DNA from 3 places in the Rhizobium sp. CB3171 genome. Region 3 is predicted to be linked to each of the others. Evidence: predicted binding sites of a transcription regulator. Region 3 holds the regulator's gene; each other region holds the start of a gene.

Region 1 (5,851 bases), on a different replicon from region 3:
ACTCAAGTCCTTGGGAAAGGGTGACACGCTCGTCGTCTGGAGGATTGACCGTCTCGGCAGGTCGCTCAGCCATCTGCTCGCGGTCGTCGAACGGCTGCGGCTTCGAGGAATTGAGTTTCGGTCTCTGACGGAAAACATCGATACGTCTTCCGCTGGCGGAAAACTGGTATTCCACATCTTGGGAGCGCTCGCGGAATTTGAGAAATCACTGATCCGCGAACGTACCATTGCAGGTCTTGAAGCCGCGAGGGCTCGGGGAAAGCAGCCGGGGCGGCGGCGGGCGCTGACCGACGCCCAATGCGAGGAAATCCTTGCCGCTATAGGCACGGGGACCGCTGTCCGGGATATCGCCAGTCGGTACAACGTTCATCCCAGAACCGTTGCCAGAGGAGTGGAGCGCCTGGGACGAGGATGCAGGAACCCGGCTACTGGAACAGGCTGAGGATGGTCTGTGGTTCGGAATTTGCAATCTGCAGACTTTGAATCGCAAGCTGCTGCTGTGTTTGCAGGGCCTTCGATCGAGACGAAACCTCTTCCATGTCGGCATCTACAAGTCGGCCGACGCCCGTGTCGATCGCGTCTCCGAGCTTCGAAGCGAAGTCCTGTTGCATCGAGATTCGCGTCTCGGCAGAGCCCAGCTTCGCAGTCCATTTTACCACATCGGACAATGCCGCTTCAGTGACGGAAATCATGTCGTCAATATCGTCCGATGACGTATCCGCCGACACCTTGATTTCGGTACCTAAGGTTGGATCCGGGTTGCCAAGCGTGTGCAGGATCACCCAGTTCGTGCCAGTCGCAAGCTTCTGAGAGTAGCCAACATTGGTGAGTATTCCCATACCACCTGTGGCGGCTCCTCCGGTGTCGTCCACCAAGGGATACATTTGCGCCGTACCGCCGAGGTTAGCATCGATTGCATCTAGCACCTTCACCGTTCCCACCGAAAAATCGTCACCGTTTCTGACGATATAGCCGGGCACAGTTCGATCTTTAACGAAGCCAGTCCAGTTGTCGTCGGTCATGGCGAGCCAGTTCTGACCGTTAAAGCTGGCGGAATATGCGACAGATCGCATTTGGCTTTGAAGCTGCGACAGTTCAGTATTGATCTTGTCCCTGTCCGCGCCCGGTTCCTTCGCCAGAACCAGCTTTGCCTTGAATTCCGACATGAGGTTCACCACGCTGGACATGCCTTCATACGTTACGTCGACCATGGCTGCGCCGAGGCCTAAGGCGTCTCGGGCGGCGGACAGAGCCTTGCTGTCGGAACGCATGGTGGTCGCGATCGACCAGTAGGCTGCGTTGTCGGCGGCTATGTTGACTCTTAAGCCCGACGAGACCTCGGTCTGGCTCCTGTCCATCTGACCGTCAATCGTTCGTAGCGTGGCGAGAGCCGCCGTTGCCGATATGTTTGTCCGTATGCTCGTCATGATCGGCCGCTGAATGGGTCTGTTGAAGTTGGCGTCCTCATGAGCCCGACGCGGTTACTCCGCAGATCGAACATGGTCGTTCAGCGTTAACGGAGGCACCAAAACCCAAGGGGGAAACTACCCTAAAACCGAGCAAATCACGCTACGTCCTTGTGGCGATAGCGGCAGTGATGATCCGTCTTGACTCCTGGCAAATATAGAACATAATAGGAACATCTTGGCTGCGGGCGTTTCGCCTCCCGTGAAAGATATCGGAAAAATCAAATCGAATTGATCCCGTGGTGACGCGGGAAGGGGAGATGTTTGCCTAATGGGTGCGGAACTAGCCGAAGTGGACGAACCGGAATTCGATCCAGTCGATATGGCACTCGCTTTTTGTGGCGGTGACGCTCGCACTACGATCGGGGCGCTGCTGCAAGAGCTGCAATTTGTCCGTGGCCAGTTGGCCTTAACGGAGGCCGGAATGAGCGTCGGCTTTACCCGAGGGTGGAAGCCGAGTTTTGAAGGAGAAGCCCGATGATTGATGAGGTAACCCCTAAACAGGGAGAGCTGACAATAAGCCGCGAAGAGGTGATGTCGCTCTATGAATTCGTGCATCACATTTCCGGCGATTGCTACGACGAATTTGGCGAAAGAGGTCGCCGCAGCAAATCGTCGGATTTAATGCGGAAACTCAACGAAATGCAGAGGCTCCTGGAAAGGTTGGTGGACTATCCAGAGGTGCCACAGGGTATGTATTGGACGCCGTATGGAGAAGTACAGGCTGACGATGTGAATCCGATATTGCTTCAGGAAATCGGCAAGCGGGGAACTCGCCTTTACATGGGCTCTCTTTTCGATCTCGCATCCTGTGCGCCGATCGGCTCGATCCAGATCGCCGTCGATCATGATGTCAACGAGGCATGCGGCGTGTTCTTCTTTCCTCGCGGCTTCGAGATGGAAGTCGTCGGGCCGGAGTGGCTCGCCGCATCGGCGGATATGGATGACACGATCCAAAGCTTCGTCGATGCGCTACCAGGCATGAAGTCGATACAGCAGATGTCGACGGACATCGGAGCTCGATCCGACGATCAAGCTTGAGACGCATCAATGTCCGAGACCCATCCACCGAGCCGCCCGTATTTCCGAAACCTGGTCGCGACGCTTTCCTCATACGACATGGGTTCAATCTTCGTCAGCATCACGTGCGAATGGTGCCGCACCGCTCACCTGTATGTCCCGGAGGATTTAATCAAACTGTGCGGCGACATCACGGTCTTCGAGATCGCGAGCAAGTTCAGATGTTCCGAATGCAAGCGGAAGGACTACCTGACGGCTGATCTCCGTTGCATGCTGCCCCAAGACCAGATTGGGCTGAAAGTCCGGCGTCTGATCGATATCAAGCAGGTGCGCAAGCCGATTTGGCAAGATGTGACACTTTAGGGGGCCGCTTGGTCAAGAGGACTTGGAAGCAGACGCGCAAATGGGTCAATATCTGTCGTCCCCATCAGGTCATCGTTCGCGTTGAGGACCTAACGTTCCGCGAACTTGCGCCGCTGCATGCGATCGCAGCCGAAATTGATCCCACCCACCGAACACTGCACGCTCGCTATTGCGACGAAAGCTACCAGGTGATTTGTTTTGATGAGCGGGAGAAAGCGCTCGATTTCCGTACGCGTGCGCGCGGAGAGATCGTCCATCCCGAGGAGTTTGGGAAGTTCGGCATCTGGACGCCAGCGGAGGTCAGAATGTGCAATCTCTACAATATTACGACCAACCAGGAAGCCATCCGACAATTCACCAGAGCGATGATCGACAGCATCGGCAATCTTGAGCCGACACTCGATGTCTATCCCGACCGCATAGGACCGATCGTCCGCAACACGGCGGCTGGTCGAGAGCTGGCGATGGCAAGGTGGGGGCTGCCAAGTTCACAACATGCGCTCATGCAGGCAGCCAAGAAACGCGCCGACAAGCTACAGGCAAAAGGCATACCGTTTGATTTCGCGCAACTCTTGAGGATGGAACCGGATGGCGGAACCACCAACGTCCGGCGCGTCGACAGCAAGCACTGGACACGCTGGCTTGGCACAGAAAACCGATGTGTCGTACCCTTCACGCGCTTTGCCGAACCGGATTACCGAACCCGTGCAGAGGGAGGCCGCGTTGCCAATGCATGGTTTGCAGGTAGTGAGGAGGAGCCGCTTATGTTCTTCGCGGGCATATGGGTGCCGCAATGGCGATCGGTCCGCAAGATCAAGGAGGGAGAAATCAGCGCCGACCTCTTCGGCTTCCTGACGACGGACCCGAATGAAGTTGTCGGCGCGGTCCACGAAAAGGCGATGCCCGCGATCTTGCGGGACATAGAAGAAATCGAGCTTTGGATGACAGCGTCGTGGGAAGAGGCGAGGGTGCTGCAACGCCCAATTGTTAACGACGAGCTGGTCGAACTGCCTGCAACTCAAGCGGCCGTTTTAGGAGTCGAAAATGTCTGAACGTCTGGACGAACTGACTGATCTGATAAGGGACCTTTATGCCTGTTTCAGGAACTGTTCATAGGCCAACTGCTCGCCCGCGTCGGCATCATCCAGCTTTCGCGAGCGATCTGAAAGAAGGGGCAGATCTCCTGAGGCTGGGGCCCGATTGCGATTGCAACAGAGCAATTGCCGTCTTCTTCGGCAGGACCAAGCGTCAATGTTGAAACGGAGGCAAGTTTTTCAAAACTTCTCGTTGCGCGTTTTTTGCGCGTTATGGATTATTGATGCGCGTCATGGATACAATGTTCGGAGGCGCCTCAAAAAGGTGACTGGTATCTGGGGAACGCGCGAACTATCGTCAACCTAGAAATTCATTTCAGCCAATGCAACTTTACTTATTGAAGTCGATTAAACATTCTGTTGGGGAGTGGCGTAATTGTACCTCATTTTTAATTGGAATTTTACCAATCCATCTACCAGCGACGTCCGATGTTATTGTGGGCATTGTGGTTTAGAGACACCTAAAACCGATCGATTTCTGCCACAACAGTATTCCCAATCGGCCGACTTTTCATGCCCGTTTTCCATCCGGGGATAAAGTTGATGCCACTATTGCCCGCAGGGCGTGGACGGGGAGCGTCGGCCAATGACGCTCTCGGAGACTGCGCATCTGGAAAATTCAATCTGTCGTCACTTGTTCGCTCTTCGACCCTAAACGCGTTGCCCATAGCGCGCGACGTTAGGTGGCGAGCGTAAATCCATGCGCGGGTTTATAGTCACGATCTTTCTGTTTCTGCTCGTGGCGTTTCTGGCCCTCTTCGCCTTCATTTTCTCAAGAGACGTTGTTACTGAAAGAATGTAAGCACATGAAAAGGCTCTCCAAATTATTTATAGTCGCTGTCTTAATACTTGCGGCGGTTGCGGGCCATCTCTTTATCCAAAGCAACGCCGCGATCGTGGATGAATTTAACTATCGCATCGAAACTACATTCGAGGAGAATGGAGCGACTATCACTGCTTCTGATGTCATCCGTATTATCCAGCGGAGTGACTTCGTCTGTCCCGGCGCCTGCAGCATAGTGACAGCGGTTAGAGGCCAGGCAACTCCGGTTAAGTTCTCCAACGGAAAGTACGTATTCGTTCTTCTCGGTACTGCCGATCATTCCTTCAGAGCGGGAAACATGCCGTATCAAGCGCTTAGGCCTCTTCCACCAAATCGGAAGATAAGCGAGCTTCCGCATCATCCTGTGAATGTGCCTCCGGAGTACGTTCCTACGATCATCTATCTCACTGACATGGCGGATCCCGAGAGCGCGGTTATCGCCGACCGGGACAATCTTCAAACTCTGATCGGAGCAAACGTGCGCCTGGTGAACGTTTCGGTGCAACTGACAGACGAAGCTGTTTCAACGGGGATCGATCAACTGCTCCCCTGGGTCAAAAAGCAGGAGGAAGTGCAAAAATCGAACGAAAATATATCAACATCGCATGGTCTTTATCCAGAAACGGACAACAAAGCGAAGCCATTGCAATCCGATTATCCACGGTTTCTTGAAAGGAATGACTGGTAATGGACGCAGATTTAATGGATGCCATTCTTGCAATGAATGCGTATGACGCGAGCAAGGTGAATGGAGTTATTACAGGAAATGTAATTGGAAATTGGACAAATATCCACGAAGACTCAAATACGTCGTTTAATTACTTTGCAGTTGAATATCAGAACGGCAGCAATTACACAATTTCCTACCGAGGTACTACAGCCCTCAGCGGCGGAAGCCTTCTTAACTTCTTGCACGGCGACATTTGGAACGGATACGGAACTGGGGCTGGAACGGCGAGTTCGAATGACTCACAGTTGGCCATAAAACTATATCAGTCAGTGCTTGCCGCTGCGGGTGATCCGTCGAAAATTACTCTTACCGGTCACTCAATGGGTGGCGGTCTTGCCGGGCTGGTCGGGGACCT
Region 2 (5,851 bases), 1.3 Mb from region 3:
CGCTGTGATCTTCCTGCTGGCCGTGGCCGGTTGGAGTGCGGCAGACGCCCAGGAGAGACCGTCCCGCCCACACGTCAGCCAATGTCAGGCGATCGCGCAGTCGCTGCCGAAAGCGACATTCGCCAGCTTTTCCGGTTCAGCCCCGCTTCCGGCCAACGATCCCGTCGGCGGCGATGTAAAAATCACCTTCCTCGGTCATGCCACCCTCTTCATAGAGACACCCGGCGGTGTGTCGATCGCGACCGATTTCAGCGGCGCCTTTGTCCCGCCTTATACGCCGACCGTCGTGACGATGAACAAGGCGCATCCAAGCCATTACACGCTGACCCCGGATCCGGCGATCAAATATGTGCTGCACGGCTGGAGCGATACGCCCGGCGAGCCGGCGAAGATCAATCTGACTGTCGGCGATACGCTGATCCGCAACGTGGTGACCGATATTCGTGGATGGTCGGGAGGTGTCGAGGCGAACGGCAATTCGATCTTCATCTTCGAAGTGGCCGGGCTCTGCATCGGCCATCTTGGGCACCTGCATTTCGAGCTCAACGACAAGCAATATGCCGAAATCGGCCGGCTCGATGTCGTCATGGTGCCGGTCGATGGCGGCCTTACCATGGGCGCGGACAGCATGAGCCGGGTGGTGAAACGGCTGCGTTCGTCGCTCATTCTGCCAATGCATCGCTGGGGTCCGCCGATACAGCAATTCCTGGCGATGTTCGGCCCGGATTTCGACATCGCCTATGCGCCCACCGCAAGCACCACCGTTTCGCTGAAAACCCTGCCGCGCAAGCCGCTGATTTACGTGCTGAGGGGGCTTTGAGCCGATCAGCACGATGCCCGGGCGGCCCTCTCCCTCCGCCCGGGCACACCTTCGAAGGATATCGCTACCGGGCGCCCTGTCGTGGGCGTCCTTGCGGGCTTTTTGCTTGAATGAAAGCCACTTCGCTCTTATAAGGCGGCCCATTCCCAACAAAAGACGCGAACAGGGGTGCCATGGCTGGCCATTCACAGTTTAAAAACATCATGCATCGCAAGGGTCGTCAGGACTCGGTGCGTTCGAAAATGTTCTCGAAGCTGGCACGTGAAATCACTGTTGCCGCCAAGTCGGGTCTGCCTGATCCGAGCATGAACGCAAGTTTGCGCCTGGCGATCCAGAACGCCAAGGCGCAGTCGATGCCCAAGGACAATATCGATCGCGCCATCAAGAAAGCCTCCGGCGCAGATACCGAGAATTACGATGCGGTCCGCTATGAGGGCTACGGCCCCGGCGGCACCGCGATCATCGTCGAGGCTCTGACCGACAATCGCAACCGCACCGCGTCGAACGTCCGCTCGATCTTCACGAAGGCCGGCGGCGCGCTTGGTGAAACCGGCTCGGTCTCCTTCTCCTTCGACCATGTCGGTGAAATCACCTACAAGCCCGAGGTCGGCGATGCGGATAAGGTGATGGAAGCCGCGATCGAAGCCGGCGCCGACGATGTCGAGAGCGATGAGGAAGGCCACACCATCATCTGCGGTTTCGAAGCGATGAACGAGGTTGCCAAGGCACTCGAAGCAACGCTCGGCGAAGCCGAAACCGTCAAGGCGATCTGGCGTGCCCAGAACAATGTGCCGGTCGACGAAGAAAAGGCGCAGTCGCTGATGAAGCTAATCGACAGCCTGGAAGACGACGACGACGTGCAGAACGTCTATTCGAACTTCGAAGTCTCCGAAGAGATTCTGGCCAAGCTCTCGGCCTGATTTTTTCCTCTAAAAATAAGCCCCAGTCTCCCAGCTTTTGCCAAGGGAGACTGGGGCTTTTCTATTATTAGGCCGCCTTCTTGAATGACGGCAATTGCGCGAATAGCTCCACCGATCTCAGCCGCGCCTCGATGTCGTGGATCGGCATCGAAATGATCACTTCGTCCGCTTCCGTATCCTTGATGAACTGCGAAAGCTTGGCCTCGGCAGTCGCGGGTGAGCCGACAACGGCGTAACGCAGGGTGTGTTCGACATTCAGTTTTTCCATCGGCGTCCAGAAATCGTCCATGTCCCTGCGGGGGCGAGGGAAGGGGCCGCGGACATTGCGGCGCAGGTTGACGAATTGCTGCTGTGCCGAGGTGAAGTGATATTCCGCCTCTTCGTCGGTCTCCGCGGCCGAGCCCATGACGCCGACCATGACATAGGGTTTGTCGAGTGTTGCCGACGGCGTGAAGCGGTCGCGATAGATGGCGACGGCATCGAGCAAAGCTTCCGGCGCAAAATGCGAGGCGAAAGCATAGGGCAGGCCGAGCATGGCGGCGAGATGGGCACTGTAGAGGCTCGATCCGAGCAGCCAGATCGGCACTTTGGCGCCGTTGCCGGGTACGGCAAGGATCGATTGGTTCTCGTCGGCCGGGCTGAACAGATGCTGCAGCTCGACAATATCATTGGGGAAGCTCTGGGCGCCGGCATCGAGGTTGCGACGCAGGGCCTGCGCCGTGCGCATATCCGTGCCCGGCGCACGACCGAGACCGAGATCGACGCGGCCGGGGAACAGGGCTTCGAGCGTGCCGAATTGCTCCGCGATCACCAGCGGCGAATGGTTCGGCAGCATGACGCCGCCCGAGCCGATGCGGATACGCGACGTGGCTGCTCCGACATGGCCGATAACAACCGCGGTCGCGGCGCTGGCGACGCCGGGCATGCCATGATGCTCCGCCAGCCAGAACCTGGTGTAGCCAAGCGCTTCCGCCTTCTGCGCTAGGCGCTTCGAGCCTTCGAAGGATTGGCTGACTGTGCTGCCCTCGGCAACGGGCGAAAGATCGAGGATGGAAAAGGGGACCATGGCAAGAGACCTGCGTGGTGAAAGGGGAGGAGCAATTGTCTCCATGTAGGAGCGCCGACACTCCATTCCAAACCCTGCCCGGCAATTTCGTCACCCTAATTTCAAAGCTGCAGAAAGAGGCTGGGTTTGGGAGTTTGTTTTTGTTTTGTTCACATTTTGCTGGCACATCTGCAGCTCCAAAGATAGGTTGACGCATGCAGAATACGATTCGAATCATCGGCATCGATCCCGGCCTGCGCCGCACCGGCTGGGGCATTATCGACACATTGGGCAATTCCCTGCGTTTCGTGGCCTCGGGGACGGTGACGTCGGACGGCGAGATGGATCTCGCGTCGCGCCTCTGCCAGCTTCACGATGGGCTTGCCGATATCGTCCACAGCTACAAGCCGGATGAAGCCGCTGTCGAACAGACCTTCGTCAATAAGGATGCGGTGGCGACGCTGAAGCTCGGCCAGGCGCGCGGTATCGCCATGCTCGTGCCGGCGCGCGCCGGGCTGCAGGTTGCCGAATATGCGCCGAATGCCGTCAAGAAGGCAGTGATCGGTGTGGGTCATGGCGAGAAGCAGCAGATCCACATGATGCTGAAGATCCTGATGCCGAAGGTGGAGTTCAAAGGCAACGACGCCGCCGATGCACTCGCCATCGCCATCTGCCATGCCCATAATCGCGGCGCCAGCCGGATGCGTCAGGCGGCGCTGGCGGGGTAGTTTGTTTTCGTTATCGCTCTTACTTTCCTTCACTTGACCTTATCTCTCCCGAAACCCATCCCTGACGGACATCATTCATGATCGGCAAGTTGAAAGGTACAATCGAAGAGATCGGCGAGGACTATGCGCTCGTGGATGTGCACGGCGTCTGCTACGTCGCCTATTGTTCGGCGCGTACGCTGTCGAAACTCGGCTCCGTCGGCGAGGCCTGTGTTCTCTTCATCGAGACCTATGTCCGCGAGGACCAAATCCGTCTTTTCGGGTTCACGACGGTGCTTGAACGGGAGTGGTTCAATCTTCTGCAGACGGTGCAGGGTATCGGCGCGAAGGTGGCGCTGGCACTGTTGTCGACGCTGACGCCGTCGGAGCTCGCCAATGCGATCGCGCTGCAGGACCGCGGCGCCGTATCCCGGGCGCCGGGTGTCGGGCCGAAAGTGGCGATGCGCATCGTCACCGAGCTGAAGAACAAGGCGCCGGCGTTTGCGGGAGAGGCGATCAATATCGGCCTAAAGCAGGAATTGGGCGATGGCGTCGCTTCCGCCCCGGTCGCCGATGCCGTTTCTGCGCTCACCAATCTCGGCTATTCCCGCGACCAGGCCGCAAATGCGGTTGCGGCTGCGATGAAATCGGCGGGTGAGGAAGCAGACAGCGCCAAGCTGATCCGGCTGGGATTGAAGGAACTTGCACGGTGATCCTTTGCACCTTTTTCTATTCCTTACTATTGTCTCAAGGTAAGGAGATCGACTCATGGCGCTCCTCCACGAAATGGTGATCTAAGGGAGGGAGCCATGGTGACCGCCATGGTCTTCAGCATCAAAGCCGCAAAACGCATACCGGGAATGGAACGTCTGACATGAGCGAAGCCGCACGCTTGATATCGCCGGAAAAGCGGGGCGAAGACCTGGATGTGACGCTTAGGCCGCAGTCGCTGGACGAGTTTACCGGCCAGGCAGAGGCGCGCGCCAATCTCAAGGTGTTCATCGAGGCCGCAAAGGGACGCGGCGAGGCGTTGGACCATGTGCTGTTCGTCGGCCCCCCGGGTCTCGGCAAGACGACGCTGGCGCAGATCATGGCGAAGGAACTCGGCGTCAATTTCCGCTCGACGTCCGGCCCTGTCATTGCCAAGGCCGGCGATCTTGCCGCGCTTCTGACCAATCTCGAAGAGCGGGACGTGCTCTTCATCGACGAAATCCATCGCCTCAATCCGGCCGTCGAAGAAATCCTTTATCCGGCCATGGAGGATTTTCAGCTTGACCTGATTATCGGCGAAGGCCCGGCGGCGCGTTCGGTGAAGATCGATCTTGCCAAGTTCACGCTGGTCGCCGCCACCACGCGTCTCGGCCTGCTGACGACGCCGCTGCGTGACCGTTTCGGCATTCCTGTTCGCCTGAGCTTCTATACGGTTGAGGAACTGGAGCTGATCGTGCGCCGCGGAGCGCGGCTGATGGGGCTCGGGATAACCGAAGAGGGCGCGCGCGAGATTGCCAGGCGCGCCCGCGGCACGCCGCGCATCGCTGGCCGCCTGCTGCGCAGGGTACGTGATTTCGCCGAAGTGGCAAAGGCCGAGGCGGTAACCCGCGAGATCGCCGATGAGGCATTGACCCGGCTGCTGGTCGATAATGTCGGTTTCGATCAGCTCGACAAGCGCTATCTCAATATGATCGCCGTCAATTTCGGCGGCGGCCCGGTCGGCATCGAAACCATCGCCGCGGGCCTCTCCGAACCGCGCGACGCGATCGAGGATATCATCGAGCCCTATATGATCCAGCAGGGTTTCATTCAGCGTACGCCGCGCGGCCGCGTACTGACGGCGATCGCCTGGCGACATCTCGGGATGCAGCCGCCAAAGGACCTGGAGGCAGCACAGTTCAGGCTGTTCCAGGAGGAAGGCGAGTGATCGGCCGTCGCGGTTTCCTGAAGCTCTTCGGCAGCAGTATCGTCGGATTGATGGCGCTCGGTGGCTATGCCTTTGGATACGAGCCCGTCTTGCGCCTCAACGTGGCCCGCTACCAGTTGACGCCGCCTGGTTGGACGCCGGGGCTGAAACTGAGGGTCGTGGCACTGGCCGATTTTCATGCGTGCAGACCGTGGATGACGGCCGATCGCATCGCCTCCATTTGCACCCGTGCCAACGATCTCGGTGGCGATATCATCGTTCTGCTCGGCGATTACACGTCGGGGACGGATTTCGTAACCGGACGCGTCGATCATCGGGTATGGGCGGCGGAGCTCGCAGCCCTGAAGGCGCCGCTCGGCGTTCACGCGATCGTCGGCAATCATGATTGGTGGCACGATGCGGCGGCGCAGAAGCGCGGCTCAGGCCCGACCTTCAGTCACA
Region 3 (5,851 bases):
CTGTTCGATCGGATAACCGCGATGCAGCAGAACGCCTTCGTCGCCATCAATAAAGGTGATGCTGGATTCGCACGACGCAGTCGAAGTGAAGCCAGGATCGTAGGTGAAAGTGGAGGTGTTCTTATAAAGGGCACCAATATCAATGACACTTGGGCCGATGGTTCCGGACTTAACCGGCAAATCCACCGTCTTTTCACCCCAAGTTAGTTTCGCGCTTTGTTCCGTCATGCTGATCCTCCAAGATTTGGCGGGATTGGCGCCTTAAAAAGCGCCAAAGGGTTAAGCGACTAACGATTAGCTATATGATCCAGAGCCTAATGCCAAGTTATCCTTACGCCTATTTGTGCATTGCAGTATCAACTTTTGGGCACTGCGGTAGAAGGGACCGTTTTGCGCAAGCGTGAATTAGCGTCTTTTGTCGGCGATGATGCCGATTTCAGTTGAAATCACTGGCCGGTGACGGCAAAACTCCCGCTATAGCTGTAGTTTTGCGTGGGCGCTGGAATATATGCCTAATTTAGAGGCACCGGATCCGCAGGTGGATAGTCGGGAATTGGCTGCGGTTGCCGTGCGCGAGCAGAGCGTGGGCGCGGTTATTTCTCGTGCCAAAGCGTCGCGGCCAGAGCGGACACAGGACCACGCCGCGCTTATTGCCCGCCTTCGCCTCGCGGCAGGCAGCATCCGACTCAGCATTTACCATTTAGCCGAAGAAGAGGCGGCGCACGGTCGCGCGATGCTATTTGCGCCGGTCTACATCGGCGCCGGCGCGATCGTCTGGTTCTCGGTCGGAGCCGATCCGCCGCCGCAAGCTGTTTTTACGGCCCTCCTTATCTTCGCTGTCGCATTTTTCCGCCAGCAGCAGGCGGGGCGAGTGCTACGGCACATATTGTTTGCCGGCATGCTGGTGTGCTCCGGCATGGCTCTGGCGCAATGCGAAACCTGGCGCGCATCGACGGTGATGCTCGACTCTGCGGTGACGACCACCATCACCGGGCGGATCGAACGGCGTGAAGCCGACGACAAGGGCCGTTGGCGCTATGTCGTCGCCCTGGAGGCAACGGAAAAACCGACCATTCGCCGGCCGCCGGCGCAGATCACCATTTTCGTGCGCAAACAGCTCCAGCCCTTCGAACTCGGCGACCGCATTCAGGGTAGAGCGCGGTTGACGCCGCCGGCCGGACCTGCCTTGCCCGGCCTCAACGATTTCGCCTTCAGCGCCTATTTCGATGGCACCGGCGCGAATGGTTTTGCCTATGGAACGCAGACATTATTGTCGCCGACTAGTGATGTAGTTCAGGGGTCGGTCCTCGACAAGGCGGATATCTGGCTTGCCGGTTTGCGCAGCCATATCGGCGATAGAATCAGGACGCTTTTGCCCGGAGACACCGGCGCCTTTGCGGCTTCGCTTGTCACCGATGAGAGACGAGCGATCTCAGACGATACGACGGAAGCGCTGCGGACCTCGGGTCTTGCGCATATCATCGCCATCTCCGGCCTGAACATGGCGCTCTCCGCGGGCATCTTTTATGTCGGTTTACGCTACGCCCTCAGTCTGTTTTTCGGCGTGGCACAGGCTTGGCCAACAAAGAAGATTGCGGCCTTCGGCGCGCTAGTTACAGTGACGGCTTATTATCTCATTTCCGGCTTCGGGGTATCCGCGGAGCGTGCCTTCATCATGATGGCTATCATACTGATCGCCGTGCTCTTCGACCGACCATCCATTAGCCTGCGCAACGTGGCGCTATCGGCGATAGTCATTCTCATACTGTCGCCTTCGCAGGCGCTCGGACCAAGTTTTCAGATGTCTTACGCCGCGACCCTGGCGTTGGTGTCCGGCTATTCGCTCTGGGCGAGGAGGCCGCATCGGGAGAGCGTTCTCTCCCGGTTCCGGGTCATGCGTCCGCTGCTCTTCGTTTCCCGTTTCTTCGGAAGCATATTGTCGACCTCTTTTATAGGCGGCGCATCGACGGCAATCTTCTCGATAGAGCATTTTCACCGATTGGCGACATATGGTCTCATCGCCAATCTGGCGGCTATGCCGGTCGTCTCCTTTGTCGTCATGCCGTTTGGCATGGCGGCGACGCTACTGATGCCATTTGGCGTTGATGCCCCTTTCTGGCAGATAACCGGCTGGGGACTTGATGTCGTCATCGTCATTGCCAAAACGGTTGCCGCCTGGGGCGGCAATATTCCCTTCGGTCGGCTGCCGGTCTGGCTGTTCCCGACGGTCATAGCCGGCTTCTTGTTGATGACCTTGCTGAGAACATGGCTGCGACATGCAGGTGCGCTCTTGATCATCGGTTCGGTTGCAGTCGTGGCACTCAGTCCCGGTGTCCTCAAGCCTGATCTCATGATCTCCGAGGACGGCACGCTGGTCGCCTTGTTGCGCAACGGTGCGCTGACGACAAACCGCGAAAAACCGCCGGATTTCATCTTCGAGCAGTGGCAAAGAGCATTGGCGATCACCGAGCAGCAACCGCCAACGATGCTTCCGCCGGATAGTCAGCTCCCCAAAATCAGCAAATCAGACAAGCATCGTCGCCTGAATTCCGAAGAACAGAGCACCGTTCGAAAGGCGATGGATGCGGCATTAGACGCGGCCGGGCCGGGCGGTTTCGCCTGCCAAAAAGGTGCATGGTGCGTGGCAATGCTGGATAATGGCGACATGCTTGTCACCATTGAAGATGCCGCCTATCTCGCTCCGGCCTGCGACACGGCCAATATCGTCATCACCTCCGTACGGCTGCGTCTTGATCGCTGCCGCTCTGGCGCCACGCTCTTCACAGGTGCAACATTGCGCCGCACAGGGTCCATCGAAATGAGCCTTAGCACCGATAAACCGATAATGACGGCAGCGTTTGAAAACCTTTCGCGGCCATGGAGCCTGCATCGCTCCTACGACTGGCGAACAGACACTTTTGGCGCGCCGCTCAAGCCGGCGTCACCGGTCAGTGATAGCGGCGAATGAGACCGACGAGCTTGCCTTGTACCTTCACTCGATCCGGCCCAAAGATGCGGGTTTCGTAAGCAGGGTTTGCCGCTTCAAGCGCGATCGAGGCTCCCTTGCGGCGGAAGCGCTTCAATGTCGCCTCTTCATCATCGACGAGAGCGACGACGATGTCGCCGGGATTGGCGGTCGTGGCGTTGCGGATGATGACGGTATCGCCGTCAAAGATGCCGGCATCGATCATGGAGTCGCCCTTGACCTCCAGCGCATAATGCTCGCCGGAGCCGAGCATGTCGGCGGGAACGGTGATGTCGTGAGTATTGTTCTGGATGGCCGAGATCGGAACGCCGGCGGCAATGCGGCCCATGACGGGTACCGAAACCGAACTGTTGTTGTCCTCACTCACCGGCTTGGTGGGTGCGGGCGGCGGCACAAGTTGCGGCTTGCCAAGGCTACCCTCGATGACGCTTGGCGAAAAGCCGCGGCGAGGCTGCAGGCTCGGGCTATAGGCCTCCGGTAGCTTGATGACCTCCAGCGCCCGGGCCCGGTTCGGCAGGCGACGGATGAAGCCGCGTTCTTCCAAAGCCGTGATGAGACGGTGAATACCGGATTTGGACGCAAGGTCCAGCGCATCTTTCATCTCGTCGAAAGATGGCGGAACACCGGACTCCTTCATTCGTTCGTGAATGAAGAGAAGCAGTTCCTGCTGCTTGCGCGTCAACATCGTTTTGAACCTCGGGACTGAGAAGGTGTCGTGAAACAAATCCAGAACGGACACTATATGTTCCATATGTGTTCCGCAAGCCCTTAAATTTCGGTGAACATTTTGTAGGTGCATCAAATAAATGGGAACATAACAGGTCCCGGGCAGATGACTTTTTTCCCGGCACCTTCAAACTAAATAGCAGAAATATATGCGGAATCGGGCGAAGCAAAATTTCGGACGATCCCAAAACGGATTATCTCCAAGGCGGCGAAAAGCCATGTTCTTCGTTCTATAAGCTCTTTGGAGGACGACACTCTCCGAACCATGGAGAGCAAGCTATGGATCTGACTGGGAATCCGGATTTCTGAGGGGCCGGGATTGGTGCCATCCGTAGTAATATTCGATGGGATATCAATAGGTTGAACTTTTCCTCGAACTCCCGTGCCGGTGCTCGAGCAAGGTACGGTCGTTGGCGATCTGCCTTAGCATGCTGCGCCCGGCCAGAATCATCTCGACGAGAAAGGCCACAAAGGCGCCCATGAGTGCGAAGACGGCAAGGCCAAAGAGCCAGAGCAGCAATTGCTCGCGAAATTGCTGTCGAATTGCACCGCCCATGAGGCCGAGCGTCGCAAGGCATGTGAACACGCCCGATGCCGTGCCGAGCAGAACTGCGATCTCCAGCGCCAATGTTCGCCGCCGCAGATAATAGAGCTGCAGCAACCGCGTTTCATCCGGGTCCTCAGAGGTCACCCGTTCGAAAAGGCTGTTGACCCGGTCGGAGACGCGGGCGAGCCTAGCCGAAAAGACATTGAGGCACCCGGCGGTGCCCGCCAGCAGAAAGACCGGTGTCAGCGCTATTTGAATAACGTGCGCGGCAATAGACGTCAGATGGTCGTTCAGCACATTGGATCTCCTTTCTGTCCAACGTCATCCGGTATCGGCTCCAGGGTTGTCGCCTTGCCAAAGAGGGCGCGGAGATGAGGCTGGTGACTGATCTCGCGCGAACGTTCAGGTTGGCGGCGCCGCCGATTGCGTCATTTGCTCAGCGATCTTCTTTCTCTGCAGTGTCATGGCTGCGATCGCGGCATCGGATTTTTCCTCGCCACCCACCTGCACTGTCGGCTGAGCGAAGTCGATGCCGTTTTCCATGAAGGCGTCGCGGATCATGGTATAGGCCTGGCGCCGTATGTAGGTTTGCCGACCGGGGAGGGCGGTAAAAGCGAAACTCAGTTCGATACCGAAGTCGCCAATTTGCTCCACCCCCTTCATTTTCAGGGTCTCAAGAATCTGCGGTCCGATTTCCGGATCTTCTTTCAACTGCTCTCCGATTTGCTTGACGATCCTTTTCGCCTTGGCGACGTCGGTATTGAACGGAACCCGTAGCAGGAATTTATCGATCGCCCAGTCGCGGCTCATGTTCTGAACGGCGCCGAGTTCGCCGAAGGGAACTGTGAACACCGGACCATGATGATGTCGAAGCCTGACGGAACGCAGGCTGAAGGATTCCACGGTTCCCTTGTAGCTGCCGCTTTGAACGTATTCGCCGACGCGGAAGGCATCGTCCATCAGGTAGAAAATGCCGCTGACGATATCCTTGACGAGCGTTTGCGAGCCGAAGCCGATCGCCACGCCGAATATGCCGGCCCCCGCAATCAACGGCCCGATCTGCACGCCCATTTCGGACAGCACGGTGAGGACGGCGGCTGCGATAACGATGGCTGCCAGTGCGTTGCGGAAGATCGGCAACAGGGTGCGAAGGCGGCCCGCGCGCGCGGCTTCCGCCGATGGCGAGGAGGCACTGCTATCGGCGGCGCTCAATTTCTCGTCAATGAATGCCCTCGACAATTGCCAGCAGAGATCGGCCAAAATCAGAACGACGACGCTCTTCAGCGCACCGCGAACAGCGGCGTCGATCGCCGGATTTTCTCGTGCGAGGATGTTGGGATCATAGTGCCAGACGACGGTAATCCAGGCGACCGCGGCTACGATGACGAGCGCCCGCGCACCGCGGATGGCCAGCACCATGCGCGCACTGTTCTTGTTGTCACCAGGCCAGCGTCCCTTTGCAAATGCTTCGGCCGTTCGTCCGACGGCAGTCAATAGCCCCGGAAGAACAACGACATAGATGCCAAGCCAGAAAAGGCCGACGAAGTTGGCCACCCAAAGAAGCCAGAGGCAGGCAACGTAGAGTGAATAAA

Evidence for each region. The regulator LexA, encoded in region 3, represses DNA repair genes until DNA is damaged. The targets are predictions, from matches to a motif close to TGTTCNNNNTGTGTTCNG.
Region 1: QA648_RS28210 (dehydrogenase) is a predicted target of LexA. The motif match lies at 1,625-1,642, and genes of this name have one in related genera.
Region 2: ruvC (crossover junction endodeoxyribonuclease RuvC) is a predicted target of LexA. The motif match lies at 2,942-2,959, and genes of this name have one in related genera.

What each region holds. Positions count from the first base shown of each region.
Region 1 is NZ_CP121653.1:1,938,868-1,944,718, reverse strand. It holds gene QA648_RS28220 (recombinase family protein) at 1-442, shown strand, start outside; gene QA648_RS28215 (flagellin) at 426-1,358, opposite strand; gene QA648_RS28210 (dehydrogenase) at 1,738-1,947, shown strand; gene QA648_RS28205 (hypothetical protein) at 1,944-2,507, shown strand; gene QA648_RS28200 (hypothetical protein) at 2,517-2,849, shown strand; gene QA648_RS28195 (SOS response-associated peptidase family protein) at 2,858-3,901, shown strand; gene QA648_RS28190 (hypothetical protein) at 4,750-5,454, shown strand; gene QA648_RS28185 (hypothetical protein) at 5,454-5,851, shown strand, end outside.
Region 2 is NZ_CP121652.1:2,538,041-2,543,891, reverse strand. It holds gene QA648_RS12435 (MBL fold metallo-hydrolase) at 1-820, shown strand, start outside; gene QA648_RS12430 (YebC/PmpR family DNA-binding transcriptional regulator) at 994-1,740, shown strand; gene QA648_RS12425 (LLM class flavin-dependent oxidoreductase) at 1,808-2,806, opposite strand; gene ruvC (crossover junction endodeoxyribonuclease RuvC) at 3,001-3,513, shown strand; gene ruvA (Holliday junction branch migration protein RuvA) at 3,591-4,205, shown strand; gene ruvB (Holliday junction branch migration DNA helicase RuvB) at 4,367-5,410, shown strand; gene QA648_RS12405 (metallophosphoesterase) at 5,407-5,851, shown strand, end outside.
Region 3 is NZ_CP121652.1:1,266,697-1,272,547, forward strand. It holds gene gltA (citrate synthase) at 1-228, opposite strand, end outside; gene QA648_RS06310 (ComEC/Rec2 family competence protein) at 509-2,968, shown strand; gene lexA (transcriptional repressor LexA) at 2,949-3,671, opposite strand; gene QA648_RS06320 (DUF2721 domain-containing protein) at 4,065-4,556, opposite strand; gene QA648_RS06325 (mechanosensitive ion channel family protein) at 4,662-5,851, opposite strand, start outside.